2 linked regions of the Methylomagnum ishizawai genome follow. The protein of the gene in region 2 interacts with the protein of the main gene of each other region in a pairwise test. Links are inferred from orthologs where the notes say so. Each region holds a gene or a part of one and is shown on either strand. Other genes may lie near its edges. The genes, in order: B9N93_RS09465 and panC.

What was found.
Region 1: the proteins of panC (region 2) and B9N93_RS09465 interact in binary tests that used the Escherichia coli proteins (3 or more experiments, as listed by UniProt). The link is inferred for Methylomagnum ishizawai from one-to-one orthologs.

What each region holds. Positions count from the first base shown.
Region 1 is NZ_FXAM01000001.1:2,117,969-2,129,665, forward strand. Bases 279-3,087 are described here. They hold B9N93_RS09465 (NUDIX hydrolase), read right to left. Parts: upstream 2,032-3,087; coding sequence 1,525-2,031; downstream 279-1,524. Other genes in these bases: B9N93_RS09455 (pyruvate, water dikinase regulatory protein), read right to left, coding at 279-914; B9N93_RS09460 (NUDIX hydrolase), read left to right, coding at 974-1,528; ispB (octaprenyl diphosphate synthase), read right to left, coding at 2,328-3,087. In the rest of the region: B9N93_RS09450 (MFS transporter), read left to right, coding at 1-58; more of B9N93_RS09455, read right to left, coding at 60-278; more of ispB, read right to left, coding at 3,088-3,347; B9N93_RS09480 (hypothetical protein), read left to right, coding at 3,577-4,089; 3-deoxy-7-phosphoheptulonate synthase AroG, read left to right, coding at 4,228-5,331; B9N93_RS09490 (hypothetical protein), read left to right, coding at 5,601-6,074; B9N93_RS09495 (peroxiredoxin), read left to right, coding at 6,198-6,803; B9N93_RS09500 (hypothetical protein), read right to left, coding at 6,886-7,170; B9N93_RS26820 (hypothetical protein), read right to left, coding at 7,315-7,413; B9N93_RS09505 (IS4 family transposase), read right to left, coding at 7,556-8,572; B9N93_RS09510 (ISAs1 family transposase), read left to right, coding at 8,934-10,064; B9N93_RS09515 (APC family permease), read right to left, coding at 10,451-11,697.
Region 2 is NZ_FXAM01000001.1:630,990-642,616, forward strand. Bases 3,926-6,664 are described here. They hold panC (pantoate--beta-alanine ligase), read right to left. Parts: upstream 5,850-6,664; coding sequence 5,001-5,849; downstream 3,926-5,000. Other genes in these bases: yihA (ribosome biogenesis GTP-binding protein YihA/YsxC), read left to right, coding at 3,926-4,237; B9N93_RS02770 (hypothetical protein), read left to right, coding at 4,578-4,997; B9N93_RS02780 (AAA family ATPase), read right to left, coding at 5,883-6,664. In the rest of the region: hxlA (3-hexulose-6-phosphate synthase), read left to right, coding at 1-555; hxlB (6-phospho-3-hexuloisomerase), read left to right, coding at 565-1,098; B9N93_RS02750 (endonuclease/exonuclease/phosphatase family protein), read right to left, coding at 1,214-1,993; B9N93_RS02755 (thiol:disulfide interchange protein DsbA/DsbL), read right to left, coding at 2,086-2,778; B9N93_RS02760 (c-type cytochrome), read right to left, coding at 2,822-3,400; more of yihA, read left to right, coding at 3,608-3,925; more of B9N93_RS02780, read right to left, coding at 6,665-7,385; B9N93_RS02785 (DUF4124 domain-containing protein), read right to left, coding at 7,844-8,920; pyrE (orotate phosphoribosyltransferase), read right to left, coding at 8,917-9,558; B9N93_RS02795 (AAA family ATPase), read right to left, coding at 9,707-10,711; B9N93_RS02800 (hypothetical protein), read left to right, coding at 10,809-11,582; purD (phosphoribosylamine--glycine ligase), read right to left, coding at 11,592-11,627. UniProt on the Escherichia coli protein: Catalyzes the condensation of pantoate with beta-alanine in an ATP-dependent reaction via a pantoyl-adenylate intermediate.

The sequences.
Region 1 (11,697 bases), 1.5 Mb from region 2 along the record:
GGCGACGGTTTTGCTGATCGTCGCCGTGCCGCGCCCGGAGCGGCATCCCGACCCGTAGCTCACCATCGCAACCGCTTCAATGCCGAGCGGTGCAGGACGGTGGTGGCGATTTCCTCCACCGACATATTCGAGGTATCCAGGCAGGGGATGCCCGCCGTTTGGAACAAGGCCGCGGCGGCTTGGATTTCCCGGCGGCATTGCGGGAGCGCGGCATAGCGGCTGCCGGGCCGGCGTTCTTCCCGCAGCAGGTGCAGGCGTTCCGGGGCCAGCGTCAGCCCGAACAGCTTGTCCCGCCATGCCCGCAAGGTCCGGGGCAATTCCACCCGTTCCAGTTCTTCCTCGGCCAGTGGATAATTGGCCGCCGCGACGCCATATTGCAGGGAGAGATAGAGGCAGGCCGGGGTTTTCCCTGAACGCGACACGCCAACCAGGATGATATCGGCTGCGCCGTAGGCATCGGCCCTCAGCCCGTCGTCGGTGTCCAGCGCGAATTTCAGCGCCTCGATCCGCTCCCGGCCCTGGGCGTGGAATCCATGGGCGCGTCCCACCGCCTGCGCCGATTGGAGTCCCAGGGCGGTTTCCAGCCGCTCGATATGACCCTCGAACACATCGAACACCACCGCGCCGCTGGCCATCAACAGGGTGCGTAGCCCGGCGTTGGCGAGGCTGCTGAACACCAGGGGCGCTTGCCCGCTGTCGCGCTGGCTGGCTTGGATGCGCTGGCAGGCGGCGCGCAGTTTGACCTCGGTATCGACGAAGGGCAGGGTGGTGCGCTCGAACCGGAAATCCGGGAACTGGCTTAGAAGGCTGCGGCCCAGGGCTTCCGCCGTGATGCCGGTATGGTCGGAGATGAAGAAAACGGCGCGGTCCATGGCGGTGCCTCTCTGGGTGGCGCGGGTCGAATCTTCCGTCATCCGAACGGTTTTTTCCACTACGCGGCCCGCCGGCGCGGGCCTCCACATGAGGGTGTTTTATGGATTCGGAGCGTTTGCGGAACAGCCCCGCCAGTCAATTCCGCCATTGTCCCGGATGCGGCGCGCCCGGTCCCGACGTGTCGGCGGTGCGCCATCTGCGTTGCGGCCAGTGCGGGTTCTTGTTCTTTTTCAACGCCGCCGCCGCCGCCGGGGCGTTCGTGTTCCATGGCGGTCGGCTGATCCTGTGTGTGCGGGCCAAGGCGCCGGGGCGGGGGATGCTGGATGTGCCCGGTGGCTTTGTCGATTTCGACGAGAGCGTGGAGGAGGGTTTGCGCCGGGAAATCCGGGAGGAATTGGGGATCGCGGTGGGCGGCTTCCGCTATTTGCTCAGCGCCCCCAACGATTATCTCTATGCCCAGGTGCCGTATAAGACCACCGATATTTTTTTCGCCTGCGAAGCCCCGGATATCGGTGGCATCCGGGCGGCGGACGATGTGGCGGATTATGTGCTGTTGGCGCCTGGGGAGGTCGATCCCGAACGGTTCGCCTTCGCCTCCACCCGGCGGGCGTTCGCGGCCTTGTTGGACCTGTTGCGGGAGGAGGGCCGGGCCTAGGCGGGCGGGTCGCGGTAGGTCCGCCAAATGAGCCGGAAGGCGGCGGTGAGCGTCCCGTCGTCCGCCGCCACCCAGGCGTCCACCGCCGTCGGCGCGAACCAGCGGCCCGCGTCGATCTCGTCGGGGTTCAGCCGGAAACCGCCCGCGTGTTGGGTGTGGTAGACCTGGACGAATTCCCAGCCGGTCTGGGCCGAGGCGGCGAGCTTGAACAAGGGGTGGAGTCCTTCCGTCGGCGCGACGCCCAGTTCTTCCGCCAGTTCGCGCCGGGCGCAGTCCGCGTAGCTTTCCCCGAACTCCACATGCCCGGCGGCGGAAGTGTCCCAGCGGCCCGGACTGATATCTTTGGTCATGGAGCGCTTCTGTAGGAATAGCTCGCCGTGCCCGTTGAATACCAGGATATGCACGGAGCGGTGCCTGAGTCCCAAGCGGTGCAATTCCCCGCGTGGCCGTGGACCGATAACCCGGTCCGATTCATCGACTTCGTAGAGCGATTCGTCGTCCATGGGGTTTGCCAAATCTCGGCCTATGGGTTGGGATAGGGGATTTAACCCAGGGTTTTGGGCTGGCCGGAAACGGGGAGGAAACCGGGTATCGGAAATGATGCCACCGACCTGGAGCGGGCGGTGCGCGAAGGAATTATATAAGGGGAATAGGGGAAAGAGGATTACGTCCGTTGAAATCGGGAAGGACGTAACGAATGGGCTTGATTGGTCGGGGTGAGAGGATTCGAACCTCCGGCCCCTGCCTCCCGAAAGCAGTGCTCTACCAGGCTGAGCTACACCCCGAAAACGCTGGATTTTTAGAAACTACGCTCGACTGAGAATCGGGCGAGACTTTCCAAAGCTTCTTTATATTCGGATGCCGGAAGGACCGAAAGCGAGGTTATCGCGATATTGGCTTCTTCTTTGGCACGCAGGGAAGTATAAGCGATTGCGTCGGTGGATTCAATGATTTTGTAAACTTCGCGGAAAGCCTCGCGGTCGCCGTTTTCGATGGCGTGGCGTAATACCGCGCTCTGGGCAGCGGTGCCGTGTTCGATGGCATAGATCAAGGGCAGGGTGGGCTTGCCGTCCGCCAAATCATCGCCCAGGTTTTTGCCGAGTTCCTCCGGGTTGGCCCGATAGTCCAAGGCGTCGTCGATCAATTGGAAGGCGATACCCAGGTGTAAGCCATAGTCGCGCAGCGCGGTCTCTATCGGCTCCGGCGAGGCGTTCAGCACGGCGGCGAGCTGGGCGGCGGCGCTGAACAGGATGGCGGTCTTGCGGGCGATGACCGCCAGGTATTTCTGCTCGGTGGTGGCGGGGTTGTTGCAGTTCAGCAGTTGCAGCACCTCGCCCTCGGCGATGGAGGTGGTGGTTTGCGAGAGGATGTCCATCACCCGCAGGTTCTGTGCCCGCACCATCAACTCGAACGAACGGGAATAGAGGTAGTCGCCGACCAGGACGCTGGCCGAATTCCCCCAGAGGGCGTTGGCGGTGTCCTGGCCCCGGCGCAGGGTGGATTCATCGACCACATCGTCGTGCAGCAGGGTGGCGGTGTGGATGAACTCGATGACCGCCGCCAGGGTGATATGTTGTTGGCCCGGATAGCCCAAAGCCTTCGCGGCCAGCAAGAGCAACATGGGCCGGAGGCGTTTGCCACCGCTGTTGATGATGTAATGGCCGATTTGATTGATCAGCAGCACGTCGGAGCTGAGTTCTTGCAGGATCAACCGGTCAACCGCGGCGGTTTCCGCCCCCACCAATTGGCGGACTTCGGCGAACCCGCTGGGCGGATTGGAGGCGGTGGCGTTCATGGGGGCGGGAGTGGATAAGGTCATTTAAAAATATCCGCGACTGGGCTGGCAGGATTCGAGCTTGGGGCCGGAAAAAACTGGGGAATGCTATGGACGAGGGGCCGATGTGTCAAGCGGAACCGGGGGGCGTGGAATCCCGGCCCCGAATGACCGGAACCGTTGCAAGGTCTTGTTCAAAAAGCCGGTATCGGCTGTGGGATAATCCTTGGACCCGTCGCGCACGGTCGGGTCGGATTCATCAGCGGAGAATCTTATGAGCTTGCAGGAATTGTTCGCCCAGGTCGAGGCGAACCCGGTGGCGGTGTTGGCCTATTTCGGTGCCATCCCCGCCTTGGCGTGGCTGGCCGGGCGTTTGCATCCCAAAGGTTGGGTGGGCGCTTCCCCGGTGCGCTATGCCTACACCGGCTTGATCTACGCGGTTTGCCTACCGGGGATCATGGCGGCGGTGGCCTTGGCCGACACCTTGGGCCATGGCCGCTTGATGCAGGCCGGTGTGTTGTCGGAGTTGTTGCCCCTGCTGTCCATGACGGTCACTTTGGGCCTGGTCCGCAACCAGGCCGATCCGGCGCAGATCCCGGGGTTCCGCAGGCTGACGGGTTTCATGTGGTTGCTGGTGTTGACCGCGGTGGCGGTGTTCTTGCTGATGAAAACCCGCATCTGGATTTTTTTCGGCGGGGGTATCGGGACGCTGCTGGTGCTGATGGCCGCGCTGTTTTTCCTGTTGCGCTGGGCGTTCGAGCGGGCGTTCGGGCCGGGGCGTGGCTAAGGCCCTGTATTCATGGACGGACCCTTTCCCCTTGCGGGTAGCCCTGCCCTTGGGCGGCACGTTAGAATGCCGGACTTTACGGTACGCCCCCGCGTTTTTGCCGGGCGTTCCCAAGCCTAATCAGCGGTGATGAAGAATATGAATCAGCATTCCGATATCGTGGCGGTTGCCCACAACCAGTACAACACGGACGATCTGCGGATCACCGAGATCAAGGAGGTGCTCCCGCCGCACGACGTCCACGAGGAGTTTCCGATCAACCAGGAAGCCGCCACCACCGTCCTCACGGCCCGGCGTGCGATCCACCGGATACTCAAGGGCCAGGATGACCGTCTGCTGGTCATCATCGGTCCTTGCTCCATCCACGATCCCAAGGCGGCGGTGGATTACGCCCGCCGCCTCCTGGAAGCCAAACGGCGGTTGGTGAACGATCTGGTGATCGTCATGCGGGTCTATTTCGAGAAGCCGCGCACCACCGTGGGTTGGAAGGGGCTCATCAACGATCCTGACCTGGACGAGAGCTTCAACATCAACAAGGGTTTGCGGTTGGCCCGTGGCTTGTTGCTGGAAGTCAACCAGCTCGGGATGCCCGCCGCCACCGAATACCTGGATTTGATCACCCCGCAATATGTGTCCGACCTGATCGCCTGGGGGGCCATCGGGGCGCGCACTACCGAGAGCCAGGTCCACCGCGAGCTGGCTTCAGGCCTGTCCTGCCCGGTGGGTTTCAAGAACGCCACCGATGGTGGGGTGAAGGTCGCCATCGACGCCATCGGGGCCGCCATGCGCCCGCACCATTTCCTGTCGCTGACCAAGGCCGGGCATTCGGCGATTTTCTCCACCACCGGCAACGAGGACAGCCATGTGATCCTGCGGGGCGGTAAGCAGCCCAACTACGACGCCGCCAGTGTGCAGGCCACCGCCGAGGCGCTGGCGGCGGCGGGCTTGCCGCCCAATGTCATGGTCGATTTCAGCCACGCCAACAGCATGAAGGACTATCGTCGCCAGGTGGAAGTCGGGCGTGAAGTGGGCGTACAGATCGCTGCGGGCGACCGGCGCATTTTCGGGGTGATGGTGGAAAGCCACCTCAATCCCGGCAACCAAAAGCTGGAGCCGGGCAAGGCCCCGGCCTACGGGGTCAGCATCACCGACGCCTGCATCGGCTGGGAAGACACCGAACTCTTACTGGGCATCCTGGCCGATGCGGTCGCACACCGCCGTGAAACCGCCCGCGCGGCCTGAGCCGATTCCCATCCTTATCCCCGCCCAGCGGCCGCCGGTCCAGCCCGGTTTCCGCTGGGATATCCCGCCGATCCGATCCGGTTCCCGGTGGCTTCGTCGCCGCGCTCCATACCAAAACCGTAGTTTCCCCGGTTGGCTTTATCATGCCCGCCGGATTGCGGACTACATTTCTTTCCATGGATTTATTCGCTTGGGTCGCCGATAGTCTTGGCGTCCTATCAAGACCAAGGCATCCCCGCGTGGGAATGCCCCACCTTAGGAGGTGTCCGATGCTCCCTAGAATCTCAGCCGCGAAAGCCCCGCCCCCCCCTCAAGAGTCCCAGCACGGGGCCGCGCTCGCTGTCGTCCGGGATCGCGCCCTAGGAGCGTCCACCCTGGATTTATCCCTGCCGGAGTTTTCCGAACGCCTGGAACGGCTAGCCCGGCAGGAAATAGTCTGTGTCGTCAGCATCTCCCACACGGCGTTCGAGCGTTGGCACCGGGGCACGGTCCAGCGCATCAGGCACGGCGAAGGCCGTTTCGAAATCCTCGGCGACAATTTCGCGCTCTATCTCAGAGAGGACAATATCGGGACCATCCGGCTGATCGACGACCGCGCCGACCCGGAAGCCGGACCCGCCATCGAATTGCACAACCGGGCCGGGCACCTCCTGGCGCGTCTCCAAGGCGAACCGGAATCCGGGGCCAATGCCCGCTGGCGCGGTGTCATGGGCGGGCGTGGGCCACAGGCCGCGGGTAGATAATTTCTGAGTGTTTCCGTGTAGAATTCGGACGCGCAATGCATTCGACCTGGGGGCCGCCCGCCCGGAAATCCCGGCGGGGCCGTCCCCGAACCCCAATGACAAGACCGTTAAGGAGATTTTCAGATGAGCGTACTCGTCGGTAAACCCGCCCCCGATTTCACCGCCGCGGCCGTGCTGGGCGATGGCAGCATCAAGGACAGCTACACCTTCTCCGCCGAAACCCAGGGCAAGTATGTGGCCGTGGTGTTCTATCCCCTGGACTTCACCTTCGTCTGCCCGACCGAGCTGGTCGCCCTCGACCACCGCCTGGACGAACTCACCAGCCGTGGCGTCGAAGTGCTGGCGGTTTCGGTGGATTCCCAGTTCACCCACGCCGCGTGGCGCAACACCCCGGTGGACAAGGGTGGCATCGGCCCGGTCCGCTACACCATGATCGCCGACGTCAGCCACGCCATCGCCAAGGCCTATGACGTGGAAGTCGAAGGCGCGGCGGTGGCCTACCGTGGCACCTTCCTGATCGACAAGTCGGGCAAGGTCCGCCACCAGGTCGTGAACGACCTGCCGCTGGGCCGCAACATGGACGAGCTGATCCGCATGGTGGACGCGCTCCAGTTCCACGAAGAACACGGCGAAGTCTGCCCGGCCGGCTGGAACAAGGGCAAGAAGGGCATGAACGCCGACGCCGCGGGCGTCGCCGCCTACCTGAGCGAGAACGCCGCCGCGCTGTAAGGCGTCCGGCTCCAAGGCCCACAAAAAACGGGCGGCGGGTTGAAAAACCCGCCGCCCGTTTTTTTATGGGGGCCGGTGCGGCCTATTGCGCCAAGGGCGCTCTCGGCAGCAAGAACTTATAAACCACGAGCGCCACGGCCAGCCCGATCAAGACCGACGAGAGGTTGGCGATCCCGGCCATCCCGGCGTTGTTGGCCGCGTGCAGGGAATTGACCCAGGGCTTGGCCACGGCCAGCGACCAGATGAAATTAGGCAGGTAATAGGCGAGGGTGCCGGCCACGGCCCATTGGAAATTGGGAAGGCCGCGGGTTTCCGCGGCGCGGTAGAACCCGTATGCGATGACTATCGCGACGATGCCGCCGATCATGGCTATCTCCTCTCTGTGGGTGGTGTAGTGGGTATGGTGGAACTGGCGCGACCGGGGAGCCCGGTCCGATGCATGTGACCGGCGGAGGAGAGGGAAGTTCTGGGGCGCGGCGTGCCGGTGGACGTCCTGGGGGGAGGGCCGTGTTTAGGCCGCCGCCAACGCCATGTGCGGTTTGCGCCGTCCGCCCGCCCGGTAGGCCAGCGCGGCGGCGAGTCCCAGGGCCAGCGTGCCGGGTTCGGGCACGCTGCCGATGATCAGTGTGGCCGAATCGGCGTGGCCACCGCTGCCCCAGGTCCAGGTGTAGGTTCCGGGCGTAACGCCGAGGCCTATGTACAGGACAAAACCCGCAATGCCCAGGCGAACTCATCGGACTTCTCGGTTGGGTTCAGGACGGTGTTGCGAAGGAAGTCGAGTCCGTGGCGGAAGAGGGACTTGAGGGGGCGCGACAGCGTTTTTTTTGACGGACGGGGCTGGGGCCGTCGTGGAGCAGTTCGCCGGTGCGGTAGGGCCAGGCGAAGGCCAGGGCAAGCAGGCCCATGAGCTTGGCGAGGCGCTTGGGGTCGGTGAGGTGGGTATCCTCCAAGTTGAAGCCCCTGGATTTCAAAGCGCCGAACAGGGTTTCCACTTGCCAGCGGTCGGCGTAGGCGTCGATGGCCCCGGCCTGTGGGGTGCCGGAGGAGGCGATGAACAGGAAGCCGCCGTCGTCGAGGCGCAGGGCGGAGAGGTGGACGAAGCAGCCCCACACCGGACGGCGCCCGACCAGGCGGTGGGTCTCGCCGGGCCGGAGCGAGCCGAACAATTGGTCCAAGCGCATCATCCGGTTCCAACTGTTGGGAACGCGGGTGTCGCGCTTGAGGCGCTGGTGGAAGGGAATGCCCTTCTGTTGCAGCCAGCGGAACCAGTCCTCGCCGATGAACTCGCGGTCGGCCAGCAGGGCGGCGATCCGGGCGGTGCCGAAGACCTTCAGGAAGCGCTCCATCAACGCGATGCGCTCGGCGGTGTCGGAGTTCCCCGCTTTGCCGAGGACGCTCCAGAACACCGGCACGGCCATCCCCCGGTGGGCGATCCCCAGGACCAGGAAGTTGATCTCGGCCAGGCCGAACTTCCAGTTCGTGCGGTCCAGGGTCAGCCGCCAGGGGCCGTCGCCGACCGGGACCAGCCGCACCAACAGGCGGGCGAGGACGTCCTGGTCCAACTCGAACGCGCGGAAGAAGCGCTGGAGCCGCTTGTAGTGGGACTCCACCTTGGCCGGACCGCCGAAGCCGGTGGCGAGTTCCGCCAGGTTGACGCTGCGCACCTTGAGCAGGGCCAGCAGGAAATGCGCGAGGAAGCCGATCCGGGCCCCGTGCCACGGCAGGTGCTCGGACAGGACGGCCTTGAGGTCTTGATGAGGGTCAGCCATCGGAGGTAAAAGCCGGATAGTTTACGCCTTTGGCAATCAAGCAGTTAGGTTTTTGTCCTGTACTTAGCGCCGAGGCTTGTAAAGCTTTGATTCAGCCAAGTCGCAGAGCCCGAAAGCGCGGTGCCCGAGACATAGCCACGGGGTACATACAATCCGAAGTTGGCGATAATGGCAAGGATGTCACCCGTGCCAGTGTCCGCGAAGATTTTGCTACCCGTGCCGAAATTTGCCGCACCGCTTACGGTATAGAAATCGACTGGGTGGTTGGTCGTTGGGCCAGGGCAATCGCACGAAGGAAAGCTTGACAGCATAGGGCCATAAGTGGTTGATGGCGGGTCTTTGCCTTGGACAAGGAGCCCCGATGGAAACCGCCGAGAAGAAGCCGCTGCTGGAGCATTTCGCCGACCTGGAAGACCCGCGCACCCGCCAATCCCGACATGATTTGAAGGAGTTGCTGCTGGTGGCGGTCTGCGCGGTATTGAGCGGAGCGGACGGCTGGGCGGCGGTGGCGTTGTGGGGCCGGGCCAAGCTGCCGTGGCTGCGGCGGTTCCTGCCGTTCGAGAACGGGGTGGCCTCGCACGACACGTTCGGACGGGTGTTCGCGCTGCTGGACGCGGCGGGATTCGAGGAGCGGTTCATCGCCTGGATGGGCGGGGTGTGCGGGGCGCTGGCGGGGCTGCAAGTGGCCATCGACGGCAAGACGGCCAAGCGGTCGAAGTCGGCGGGCGGGAAGGCGCTGCACTTGGTGTCGGCGTATGCCCATGGGCTTGGGCTGGCGTTGGGGCAGGTGAGGACGGCGGAGAAGTCGAACGAGATCACGGCCATCCCGGAGTTGCTGGACGCCCTGCTGCTCAGGGGCTGCGTCGTGACCCTCGACGCCATGGGCTGCCAGAAGGCCATCGCCGCGAAGATCGTGGGGCAGGAGGCCGACTACGTGCTGAGCGTGAAGAACAACCAGCCCGGCCTCGCGGCGGCCCTGGACGGCTTCTTCGACGAGGGCGGGCGCGACGGTTGGGAAGGCAGGCCCCACACCCACGCCGAATGGGTGGAGAAGGACCATGGCCGGATCGAAACCCGCCGCTGCGTGGTCGCAGAGGATGTGGACGGACGGGTGGACCGCGCCGACTGGCCGGGGGTCAGGACGCTCGCCATGGTCGAGGCCATCCGCGAGGTGGGCGGGACCACCAGCCGCGAGCGGAGGTATTACATCAGTTCGCTGAGCGTGGACGCCGCCCGTATGGGCGAAATCGTGCGGGGACACTGGGGCGTGGAGAATGGCCTGCACTGGTCTTTGGATATTGCCTTCGGCGAGGACCAGGCCCGGATGCGCGAGGGCAACTCGGCGGAGAACTTCTCCATCCTGCGCCGCATCGCCCTCAACCTGCTCCGCCAGGACAAAACCACCAAGGCCGGCATCAAGAACCGGCGGTTGCTGGCCGGATGGAACGACGAGTACCGCCAACATATCCTCGGAATTCAAACACTTGCTTGATGCGATTGCCCTGGTCGTTGGGCCGACAGTCAGGACGCTAGAGCCGCTGCCTAAGGGAAATAGGCCCCAAACTAAACTGGAAGTAGACGCGGCAACGGCAGTTAAGCCCGTAATATCGGCGCTGCCACTGCCCGTGGCGACGACATCGGAGCCAGCTTCCTGCATGGTGAAAATCAAACCGGCCTGGGCGGTGGTGGGTAGGGTGGCTTGGAGTAACGCCGCGCAGGCGAGTGGAATGAGGTATTTCATAGGGAGGGATTCCTGGTGATAAGGAAATATGTCGCGACCGGATATATGAAACAGAAGATTGATGGCCCGGTACCGGTTTGAATTATATGATGCCCGGAACCGAAGCTTAATAGGCATGCAAGTCTTTTGTGAAAGGGTTATATGCGCTTCCGCCGGTATGCATAAAACGGCAATCCCGCCGCCAGCAGAGCCAGCCCTATGCCTGTTTCCACCGGCCTCCGTAGCGCGATGCTGATGCAGAACAGCAGAGCGACCCCGGCGAACACCAGGGGAATCCAGGGATAGCCCAGGGTGAGATAAGGCCGGGGCAGGTCGGGATGGCGGTGGCGCAGGGCGATCACCGCCAGCACCGTGATGCCGTAGAACCCCCAGGTGCCGAACAGCGCGTAATCCAGCATCCGCTCGAACGCCGCGTTATCCCCGCCCAGCAGCAAGACCAGCCCCGAAGCCAATATTCCCTGGACGATGAGCGCCTTGGCCGGGGTATGCCGCGTCGGGTGCAATTCGGCCAGCGGGCGGAACAACAGCCCGTCCCCGGCCATGGCGTAGAAAATCCGCGCCCCCACCAAAATCGAACCGTTCAAAGTGGCGAAGGTCGATACCAGCGCCGCCAAGCTCAAGGCCGTCCCGCCCCAATCCCCCAGCACCAAGCGGGCGGCGTCCTGCGCCACCCTGGGCGATTGCTGCACCGCCGCGAGCGGCAAGGCGTAGAAGCAGGCCAGGTTGGTCAGCATATACAGCCCCGCCACCCCCAAAATGCCCAGGATCAGCACCCGTGGAATGGTCCGGTGCGGGTCGCGGATTTCGGCCCCGACCAGGGTGAGGTTGTTCCAACCATCGTAGGCCCACAGCGCCGCCGCCATGGCCGCACCGAAATGGGCTAAAAAATCGCCTACACTTCGGGCAGGCCCGGCGGCGGGGGCGGTTTGGAAATGGTTCCAATCCCCTTGTCCGCTGCCTAGCACCCAGGCGGCCAAGGCCAGGATCGCCCCGACCTTGAGCAGGGTCAGGAAACCCTGCACCGCCCCGCCCAGCGCGACCCCGGCGTAATTCACGGCGGTCAGCAGGGCGATGGCGCCGATGGCGACGGCTTGCAGTCCAGTGAGCCTCCAGGCTTCCCATGCCAACCAGGGCCGGTCCAGCCCCGGCAGGAAATAGCCCAGGAAGATCGCCAAGGCGATGGCGATGGCGCCGATGGAGCCGGTCTTGCCGATCACCACTTGCTGCCAGCCGAACAAAAACCCCCAGACCGGCCCATAGGCGCGGCTGAGGAAGACATATTCGCCGCCGGCTTCGGGCAGGGCCGCGCCGAGTTCGGCATAGGTCAGCGTCCCGGCCAGGGACAGCACGGCGCCCAGGGTCCAGACCAGGAACACCAGCCCCA
Region 2 (11,627 bases):
GACATTTTCGAAATCGGCACCCCGTGCATCAAGCATAACGGCGTGAGCTTGGTCAAGGAATTGCGCAAGCTTTATCCCAACAAGCTGATCCTGGTCGACCTCAAGACCATGGATGCCGGTGAATACGAAGCCACCCCGTTCTATGCGGCGGGCGCTGACATTTGCACCGTGCTGGGTGTTTCCGGTTTGGCGACCATCGCCGGCGTGATCAAGGCTGCCAATGCCCATGGCGCCGAAGTGCAGGTCGATCTGATCAATGTTCCCGACAAGGCCGCGTGCGCCAGGGAATCCGCCAAGCTGGGTGCCCAAATCATCGGTGTCCACACCGGTCTCGACGCCCAGGCCGCCGGTCAGACCCCGTTCGCCGACCTGCAAGCCGTGGCCAAGCTGGGCCTGCCGATGCGTATTTCCGTGGCCGGCGGCATCAAGCAGTCCACCGTGCAGCAAGTCGCCCAGGCCGGCGCGAACATCGTGGTCGTCGGTGCCGCCATCTACGGTGCGCCGTCCCCCGCCGATGCCGCCCGTGAAATTTGCGAACTGGCCAGCGCCGCCTAAGGAACCCATATGCATCAGCAGCTCATCATAGACAAGATTACCAGCATCCTTTCGGCTACCGATGCTAGCTATGAAGAAAAATTAACCGGCATACTCGATAAGGCATCGCGCATATTCATCGCGGGTGCCGGTCGGTCGGCCTTGGTTGCAAGATTCTTTGCAATGAGGTTGATGCATGGCGGTTATGACGTCTATGTCGTCGGTGAGATCGTGACGCCGAGCATCCGTGCGGGGGATTTGTTGATCGTCATCTCCGGTTCCGGGGAAACCGAGACCATGATCGCCTACACGAAGCGGGCCAAGCAATTGGGTGCCGAGATCGTGCTGATTTCGGCCAAGAGCAGCTCGACCATCGCCGACATGGCGGGTTCGGTGCTGCAAATCGGCAGCCCCGAGCAATACGGCAAGGTTGTCGGTATGCCGATGGGCACTGTGTTCGAGCTATCCACGCTGATGCTCCTGGAAGCCACCATTTCGCATATCATCCACGAAAAGGGGATTCCGGAAGAAGAAATGCGGACCCGGCACGCCAATTTGGAATAATCCCCCGCGGGGTGGTTCCAGAAAGTCGCCAGGGCAGGATTCATATCCTGCCCTTTTTTTATGCCTTGGGGATTGCGCGGGCCGGGCGCATACGGGTTGACCCTCCCGATGCGCTTCAGCCGCCGATCGGTAAATGCCTCGGCAGGGCGATTTCCATCGCGACTGGCAAATGGTCCGAGCAGGTGAAATTCAGCGCCCGGACCTTTTCCACCTTCAATTCGGGCGTGACCAGGATGTGGTCCAGCATCCGGTGCGGACGCCAACTCGGGAAGGTGCTGATCTGGCAGGCGGGATCGCACAGCCGGGTGGTCTGGAACAGGAGGTTCAATTCCGGGGAATCGGGTTCGCAATTGAAATCCCCCATTAGCACCACATAGGGCAGGTCGTGGATCAACTCGCCGACGAAGGCCAGTTGCCGAAGCCGGGTCCGTTGCGCCAGGGACAGATGCAGCACGCCAACATACAAGGCATCCTCGCCCGATTGGCCGAACCGTGCCAACAACGCGCCCCGCCCCGGCAAGCCCGGCAGTTTGTAATCGTGGACGGTATCCGGCTTCAGGCGGCTCAGCAGGCCGTTGCTATGCAGGGCGATATTGCCGAAACGGCGGTTGACCTGGTTATGCCAATAAGGGAAGCCCGCGTGTTCGGCCAGATATTCGGCTTGCACGATGTTGTGGCTGCGGGCGCCGCCGCCGTCCACTTCCTGTAGGCCCACCAGGTCGAAGGGTTTGAGGAGTTGGGCGATGCGGTTGAGGTTGGGCAGGCGTTTCCGCGAGGGCAGGATGTGTCGCCAGCCCCCGGTGAGGTAGTCGCGGTAGCTCGAAGTGCTAATGCCGGTCTGGATGTTGAAACTCGCCAGTTTCAGGCGGCGCGGGCGGTCGGGCACGGATGTCATGGGCTGGGGTCTGCGTGGGTTGCGCGTTCCCCGGACGCGGATCCGCCGCCTGGGAGCGGCGGTCCTGTGGGGTCCATACCCTGGGCGGTGGCCTAATGGGCCGCTTTCAGGGCCGGTGCTTCGGGAATCGGCGGGGCGCCATGGGCTTCCGCCACCGGGGGCTTGGCCTCGGTTTCCTTCTTGATGAGCGCGTTGGTGATTTCGATCATGCGGGCGAAGCTTTTGGCCTTGGCGGGACCGACCAGATATTTGCCGTTCACTACGATGCTGGGCGTGCCGGTGACGCCGTAGCGGGCGGCCATGCCCTCGGCCTGGCGCAGTTTGGAATCCACCGCGAAGGACTTGAAGGCCGCTTTGAAGTCGTCCTCCTTCACGCCGTGGGCGGCGAAGAACTTGCCCAGGTCCTTCTCCGATTCCAGGGTCTGGTGCTTGTTCTGGATGGCGTCGAAGAAATCGCTATGGACCTTCTCCACCACGCCCAAGGCCTCGGCGGTGAAGAACGCCTTGGCGTGGTTGCGCCAATGTTCGTTGAACACTGCCGGTTGGCGGATGAACACCACGTTCTGCGGTTTGCTCCTGATCCAGTTGTTCAGGTCGGGCTCGAAGTGGTAGCAATGCGGACAGCCATACCAGAAGAATTCCATCACCTCGACCTTGCTGGGATCGGAAGTGGGTTGGGCCGGGTTGATTGTGTCGTAGTCGGTGCCGGCTTTGAACTCCTCGGCGAAAACCGGCGCGGATAGCAACAGCCAGCCCGCCATGAACCCGAACAGCAGTTTCATCATGATACCTCGTCAAAAATACAGGGAGTGTTATGGGAAGCGTGGATTATTGGAGGCTGGAAATGTAGTCCGCCACCGCCTTGATTTCCGCCTCGTTCATCCGGGCCGCCAGGGCGCGCATCATGCCGTTCATATCGTTGCCGCGTTCCCCGGCCTTGAAATCCCGGAGGGTCTTTTCGACATAGGCGGCGTACTGCCCGTTGAGCTGGGGGAACACCGCGCCCGGATTGCCGTTGCCGCCGAAGCCGTGGCAGCCGGTGCAGGCCGGGACGCCGGTCTTGAGGTTGCCGGTGCGGTAGATGGTTTCGCCGAGGGCGTTGGCTTCCGTCTTCTCGATGGTGATCTTCTGCTGGCTGTAATAGGCCGCGAGATCGTCGATATCCTGGCCGGTGAGGGGTTCGGCCAAGGCGCCCATGGTGGGGTCGCCGCGCTTCTGGGATTTGAAATCGTGGAGTTGCTTGGCGATGTAGGCGGCGTGCTGGCCCGCGATCTTGGGGAAAATCGGGGCGCTGCTATTGCCGTCCTCGCCATGGCAGCCGGCGCAGACCATGGCTTTTTCCTTGCCGGCGGCGGGATTGCCTTGGGCATGGGCGAGGGCGACGCCGCCCGCCAGTAACAGACCCATCCAAAACCTTAGTTTTCCCATTCCCGATACCTCGCTGATAGCCGGATGTTATTGATATGAATGTAAACGGGCCGTCCGGGGCGGTGGCTTGGGGCATGGTCCCGGTGGCGGCGTGGCGCTGAAAAACCCAATGGGCGTGGTCCGCTTCAAACCCGCAATCAAATACGGGTAAACTACAAAAGTCAATTATTTCCCCAACGGCCTATCGTGAAATCCATTTATCATTCCGCCAGTTTCCTGGCGAGCGCCTCGAAGCTGAGCAACGCCCCTCCCGACCAAGGCTTGGAGGTCGCGTTCGCGGGCCGGTCCAACGCCGGGAAGTCCAGCGCCATCAACCTGATCACCCAACAGAAATCCCTCGCCAGGGTCAGCAAGACGCCGGGCCGGACCCAACTGCTCAATTTCTTCCAACTCGACGCGGACCGGCGCCTGGTCGATCTGCCGGGCTACGGCTACGCCGAGGTGCCCGAGGCCATGCGCAAAACATGGGGGGCGATGATAGAGAACTATCTGAGCCAGCGCCAAGCCCTGCGCGGGGTTTTTTTGGTGATGGACATCCGCCGTCCCTTGACCGATTTCGATTGGCGCATGATCGAATGGTGCGCCCATTACCGCCTATCCCTGCATATCGCCCTGACCAAGGCCGACAAGCTCAGTCGGGGCGCGGCCCTCGATACCCTGCACAAGGTCAGGCGGGAGTTGGCCGGATGGCAAGGCCCGGACATCGGCCTGCAATTGTTCTCCGCCCTCAAGCGGGTCGGTGTGGAGGAGGCCCATGCCGTGTTGGACCGCTGGTTCGAATGCGGGCCGGGCGCGGTGCCGGACGGCGGGCTTTGAGGGATCGCCGGGCAAAAAAAACTCCGAAGCAAAAAAGGGGAAAATGCTTCGGAGTCTTGGAGTTCCCGGTTGGGGGGAACCGGGATTGAGAAAACTACCCAAAGAGAGGAGGTGAGTAGTTCGCGTCGTGCCTGAATGGCCCTATGACCCCCTTCCGCCGGAGAAAGTTCCAACCGGCCCCGGCCCTCGTGATACCCAGGAATTCCACCGGTCCCTACCCGGAACTTATCCCCGTCCCGCTGTCTCGAATGAGCGCGGCGCGTTCCCCCCGGAACCGCCGGGCACCGGCCCATCCCGCCTGCCGGAATCCCCTTGAAACCCATCGTCTAGGCCCGCCCACATGAATATCCAAAAACTCGTCAGTTTCAACTTTCACTTCGCCGTCTGGTTATCGATCCTGGGCGGTATCGCCGTGATCAACCATCCCGATTTCATCGTGCCCGACGACGACGGCATGTATGGCCCCTTGCTTAATAACTTCCTGGTCGTCATCGGCTATCTGGTATTCAGCCAATTGGGGCTGTGGTATTTCCGCTATTTGAAGGGCAGCCGCATCGAGGCTTTGATTATGGCCTATACCTTTTTCGCCACGGCGGTGGGGGCCAAGTTCTATGGGATGGTCAACAACCTGCCGGTGTCGGATGCCTTCGTGATGGCCATGGCCTATCTGGCCGTCTCGCATGGATTTTATTATGCCGCCGGTCTCATGGAGGCCGAGACGCGGGCGGCCCAGGCCAAGCATCCCGGCCCGGATGTTTGAGGCTTATAGCTCCACCTGGAGATTATCGATCAAGCGCGCCTTCCCCAGCCGTGCGGCGGTCAGGACGACCCACCGGGTTTCCCCCGGCCCAGGCCGGGCCAGATCGTCCTGGCGGCGGATGGCGAAATAATCGGGCACGAAGCCCTGGTGCCGCAGGGCTTCCGCCCGCTCCCGCTCGATCCTGGCGTAATCGCGCGCGCCGCCGCGCAGTTCCGCCGCCGCCGCGCATAACTGGGCATAGATCGAAGCCGCCCGCGCCTTTTCCTCCGCCGATAGATAGCCATTGCGCGAACTCAGCGCCAAGCCATTTTCCTCCCGTACCGTGGGCACGCCCTGGATGCGTACCGGCACATCCAAATCCGCCACCATGCGGCGGATCACCGTCAATTGCTGGTAATCCTTCGCGCCGAACAGCGCCACATCGGGCCGCACCTGGTTCAACAGCTTGAGAACCACGGTGGCGACGCCCCGGAAATGGCCGGGCCTGAACTGGCCGCATAAATCGTCGGACAAACCCGGCACATCCACGTAGGTCATCCGGGCCGGGTCGGCGGGGTAGATTTCGGCCACGGGCGGCAGGAATAAGAGATCGGTGCCGACGGCGACGAGTTGGGCGCTGTCGGCTTCCGGCGTGCGGGGATAGGCCGCGAAATCCTCGCCGGGGCCGAACTGGCTGGGATTGACGAAGATGCTGACGACCACCCGGTCGGCCAGTTGCTTGGCTTCCTCGACCAGATGGATATGGCCGGCGTGCAGGTTGCCCATGGTGGGCACGAAGGCCACGGAAAGGCTTTGTTCGCGCCAGAGGCGGACGCTGTGGCGCAATTCGGGGATGGCGTGGGCGGTTTTCATCTTGGATGGCTCGGTTTCGGCGAGGGTGCGGGCTTAGGTCGCGAATTCGGACGGCGAGGCCTTCAAGGCCCGGTCCCGCGCCCAGTTGCGGATATGGTCCACCTGCTCCTTCATGGTTTTCGACAAGGGGACGATATTGCCGGTGGCGTACATCAGGTCGTCCTCGTTGAGTTCGCGCTCCTCCAACCGCGCCGTGGTGAGGGCCGACACCACGCATTGCTCGACCTCGGCCCCGGTCCAGCCCTTGGTGAAGCGCTTGAGCCGTTCCAGGTTGAAGCCGCTGGCGTCGATGCCGCGGCGTTCCAGATGGATGCGGAAAATATCGACCCGCTCGTCGTCCAGCGGCAAATCCACGAAGAACACCTCGTCGAAGCGGCCCTTGCGGATCATCTCGGCAGGCAGCAGGTCGATGCGATTGGCGGTGGCGGCGACGAACAGCCCCTTGGTCTTTTCCTGCATCCAGGTCAGGAAGAAGGCGAAGATGCGGCCTTGTTCGCCCGCCGATTCGGTGGAGGTGATGCCCATCTCGATCTCGTCGAACCAGACCACGGCGGGCGAAATCCCTTCCAGCATCCGGCAGGCGCGGGCGAAGGCGCTTTCCGGGGAACCATGGCGGCCCGAGAAGATTTCGCCCATGTCGATGCGGTACAGCGGCAGCTCGAAGCAATTGGCGATAGCCTTGACCGAGAGGCTTTTGCCGCAACCGGAAATCCCCATCACCAAAATACCCTTGGGCACGATATCCGCGCCCAGTTTGTCGCGCTGCTGGAACAGGCGGCGACGTTCGATCAGCCATTGCTTCATGATCTCCAAGCCGCCGATATGGCCGATGTTGTCGCCCTCGGCGATGAACTGGATCATGCCACTGCGGTTCACCAACTGGCGTTTTTCCTGGTAGAGCGCGGGCAGGGCATCGCGGCCCAGGTGCTTGCCGCCCGCGAGGGCGCGGCGCAGGGCGTGGCGGGCTTCGTCCAGGGTCAAGCCTTGCAGGGCGCGGAGGATGAGGGTTTGGGTGGCCTCGTCCTCGTCGAGGGTATAACCGGCGGCCTGGAGGAGGGCGGTTTCGCTGTGTAGGAAGGTTTCCAGTTCCGGTAAGTCCGGCACGCCCAGTTCGAGGTAGGCGAAATCGCGGTCGAGTTCCGGCGGCAGGAATTGCACGGGCGAGGTGATGAACACGAACTTGCCCTGGTCGAAGCAGCCCGCGTACAAATCGCGCAGGCGGCGGCGGATGTCGGCGGAATCGCGCATCGGCTCGTGGAAATCCTTGAGGTGAAACAGGGCCGGACCAGGGTGTTCCGCGATGAAATCCAAGGCGGCGCGGGCGCTGGCGGCTTCGGCGCGGCTGCCGTCGGCTTGTTTCATGCCTTCGGTGAGGCTCCAACTCCACAGTGGCACGGGCGCGGCGAAGAAACTGTTGGCGGCTGCGGCCAGGAGGTTGGAGATGCGCTGTTCCTCGGAGGTTTTGACGTAGGCCAGTGGACGGCCCGAATCAACGATGTCGCGCAGGGCTTGGAGCGATTTGCTGAGGGTGGTCATGGGGTTGGGAATCCGTTGGGGTTGGAGGGTTGGCGGGGGATTCTTGTGGGCGGCGGGGGGGCTGTCAAGGTGGGTGGTGGGCTATGCGGCTACGGGGAAGGTTTCCGCGAGGGTTGCCCCGACGATTTTGGAAAATCACGCAGCCGTTGGAAAGACCTCTGCGGTGATTGTGTAGGTCGGGCAACGGTTGGGAAAGCTTCCCACGACGGTCGTCAGGTATTGTGTAGCATTAAATTGACTAGTAGTCTGTCAAACTTTCCAATAAAAAGACCGAATTGACCATTTTGTGGTCAATTTGGGCGCTTCTACATGAATTTTCGATCATTCGAATTCGATGAGTCGCCAAATATTCGTGTACAAGCGAAGCGCTTCGCGCTTGGAAGTCCGACAGACTCCTAGCACTATTGGTTAATAATGTCTCGTGCCCACCGCGACGGAGCCCGGAAAGGATAGCGGTTTCAACGGGGAACGGATGCGGAACCGCCACCCGCCAGCCCCGCCTCGATATACGGCTTGAAACCCAACCGGACCTCCCGCACCCTGGCCCCGGCGCACAGCGCCTCCCCCACCGAGGAAGGCCGACAACGCACATCGAGGAACAGGATATCCTCGGTCCTGCCGGCGATGCGGGTGACGGTCAGGCCGAATTGGTCGTCGTTCGCGGGCGGGGCGGTTTGCAGGATGCGCTCGGTTTCCAGCGAGAGGGCGTCCATCCCGCCGGACTTCAACACATATTGCTTGGCGAGCCCCCAGGCCCGGTTGCACATCGGCCCGATGGCGCAGGGGATGGCGCTGATCACGATCTCCTGGTTGTCCTGTTTGGAAGTGCCGCCGAAATCGAACAGCCCCGCCCCGAGCGCCTCGGCGGAAGAGTCCTTCTGCTGGGCGGCGATGGCGCGGTAGCGGGCGATGTCCTTGGCGAAGCGCTCGGTGATCTCGCGCTTGTCGGCTTCGAGGCGGCGGATGTGTTCGCCGAACTCGGCCAATTGGCGGCGGGTGGCGGCGATGTTGTCGCGCAAGGTCTGGGGCACGGGCTGCCCTTGCCGCTCCAGGTCGGCGGCGCGTTGCTCGTGGCCGCGGAGCAGGTCTTGCTGGCGTTGGCGGTTGGTCTCGTTGATCTTGACCAGACCGTCGAGAGTATCAAGCTTACTCTGCAAGGCCCGGTACATTTCCTGTTCGCTGCGGTAGGTCCTGAGCAAGGACAGGTCGCGGTCGCGCTGCTCGGCCAGGATTTTATCCTGCTGGGTCCGCAACTGCCGGAGTTGCTGCTCGCGGCGCAATTGCTCCGGGGTCTTGGCGGCCTCGACCACACCCACCTCGCGGCCCTGGGCGTCGAGCTTGGTGCGGCGCTGCTTGACCTCTTCGGGCGGTACCTGGTCGGAATAGTGGACATCGCCCTGTTCGTCCACCCAGCGGTAGGTCGGCGTAGACGAGGTAGACGGGGTAGGCTTGCTACCGGGTGGCGCGCCCATCCCGGCCATGGGCACCGCCCAGGCCAACCATAAGACCCACACCCAATGGCGAGAACGGCTCATAACGAACCGAATTCGGCGCGGTAACGGCGTATGGCTTCGAGTTCGACCGCCTGCCCGGCCTGGGCCAGATAGTCCACGATATCGCCCAGTCCGATGATGGCGTGGACCGGGATGCCATATTGCTCGACGACCTCCTGCACCGCCGACAGTTCGCCCCGGCCCTTCTCCTGGCGGTCCAGCGAGATCAGGACGCCGGAAGGCGTGGCCCCGGCGGCGCGGATGATGTCCACCGATTCCCGCACCGACGTCCCCGCCGTGATCACATCGTCCAGGATCAACACCGAACCCCGCAACGGCGCGCCGACCAAGGCGCCGCCCTCGCCATGGTCCTTGGCTTCCTTGCGGTTGAAAGCGAAGGGCACTTCCGCGCCGGTGGCCCCGGCCAAGGCGATGGCGGTGGCACAGGCCAAAGGGATGCCCTTATAGGCCGGGCCGTACAGCACGTCGGCCTGGATGCCCCGGTCCAGCAGGGTTTCGGCGTAGAACCGGCCCAGTTGGGCCAGCCGCGCCCCGCTGTCGAACAGGCCGGTATTGAAGAAATAAGGGCTGCGCCGCCCCGATTTGAGGGTGAAGTCGCCGAAGCGCAACACCCCGCACTGGATCGCGTATTGGATGAATGCTTCCTGGTATGCCTGCATGAGAACCTCTGGAATCAACTTCGCCCTTGGACTGCCGTCCGCTTGTCCCTGGGCCACTACAATATCCTTGGATTATATCGCCGCCATCAACGGAAAAACGCCGCCGACCCCGCATCCGTGACGGAACCAGCCCCAGCCGCCTTGCGGTTCAAGGCACGGCGACATGGCGCAGCAGTTCCCCGATCAAACGGTCGGCGGTGACGCCCTCCGCCTCGGCCTCATAGGCCATGATCAGGCGGTGGCGCAACACATCGGGCGCGATGCCTTGGATATCCTCGGGCGTCACGAAATCCCGGCCATCGAGCCAAGCGCGGGCGCGGGCGCACCGATCCAGGGCGATGGTGGCGCGGGGGCTGGCCCCGTATTGCAGCCAACGGGCGAAATCCGCGCCGTAGGCACCGGGTTCGCGGGTCGCGAGGACCAATTGCAGCAGATAGTGTTCCAAAGGCTCGGCCATATAAACCCCGAGGACTTCCTCGCGGGCCTGGAACAACACCGCCTGGCCGACCGGCTCGAACGCCGGGGACCGGACCGCGCCGGTGCGCTTGGCCTCGCCGCGCACCAGCCTCAGGATTTCGCGCTCGTGCTGGGCTTCCGGGTAGCCGATGCGGACGTAGAGCATGAAACGGTCGAGCTGGGCCTCGGGCAAAGGATAGGTACCTTCCTGCTCGATAGGGTTCTGGGTCGCCATCACCAGGAACAACTCCGGCAGCTGATACGTCACCCGGCCCACGGTGATCTGGCGTTCGGCCATGGCCTCCAGCAGGGCCGATTGCACCTTGGCGGGCGAGCGGTTGATCTCGTCGGCCAGCACTAGGTTATGGAACAGCGGTCCCTGCTGGAAATGGAAGCTGCCGTCCTGGGGCCGGTAGATTTCGGTGCCGGTGAGGTCGGCGGGCAATAAGTCGGGTGTGAACTGCACCCGGTGGAAATCGCCCTCGATGCCCCGGCTCAACACATTGATGGCGCGGGTCTTGGCCAGCCCCGGCGCACCCTCGACCAGGATATGGCCATCGGCCAGGAGGGCGACCAGCATCCGCTCGATCAACCGGTCCTGGCCGACGACCTGGGTGGCGACGAATTGGCGTAGGCGTTGCAAAGCTTGCTGGGCGGGGGTCGGGGCTGGAAAGGCGGGATCGTTTCCTATGCTCATGCTGGACCAGGGATTGGGGAACGGATGGAATGGACGGAATTATAAGCCGAATCGGGGTTATGCTTATGCTCCTCCCCTGCACGATCCAGAGCAACCCATGAACGCGCACCGCCCGCCCCGGACCGGCCAGACCCCGGCCCGCCTCGCCATCGTCCTGCTCCTGACCGGGATGCTCGCCTGCTCGACCTATCACCAGAAGATTCCGCCCGTGCCTCTGCCCGGCTTCAGCCCCAACAGCGTCGAGGTCGAGGGTGCCCAGATGGCGGCGCGGGCCTATCCCGAACCCAAGGAGGCGGAACAGGCGTTCGGCTTCGATATCCGGGGCGCGGGACTGCTGCCGGTGCGGCTGGTGATCGACAACCGGGGCCGCGATGTCATCAAGATCAATCCGCAGCAGACCTTCCTCATCGACCGGCAGGGCATGGCCTGGCCTTTGCTGACCGCCGAACAGGCGCAAAGCCGGGTGGTGGCGGCGGTGGGCACGGGGGAAGCCTTGAAGGGTGGAGCCCTCTCGGTCCTGTGGGGCGGGGCCACGGCGGCGCTCAGCGGTTTCGCCATCGGCTTGATCCTCCAAAACGGCTACGGGCCGATGCTCAACACCACCGGGGTGGGCGCGGGTGCGGGGGCGTTCCTGGGCGGCGGCGATGGCCAGGCCCTGCAAAACCGCATCCGCCAAGACTTGAACGGCAAATCCCTACGCAACCAGCGTCTACAACCGGGAGAATTGGCCCAGGGCTATTTGTTCTTCCCCGGCCAGGACGAAGCCCGCAGCGCCAATCTCCTGCGCCTGGGCTTGGAGATGGACGGTTATCCCTACGTGGTGAACCTGCCCCTGAATCCGCCGCCGACCACGGCGGCCAAAGCCAAGTAGAATCCGCGCCTATCCCCTGGCGATGGCGCGGTGGCCAATATCCTT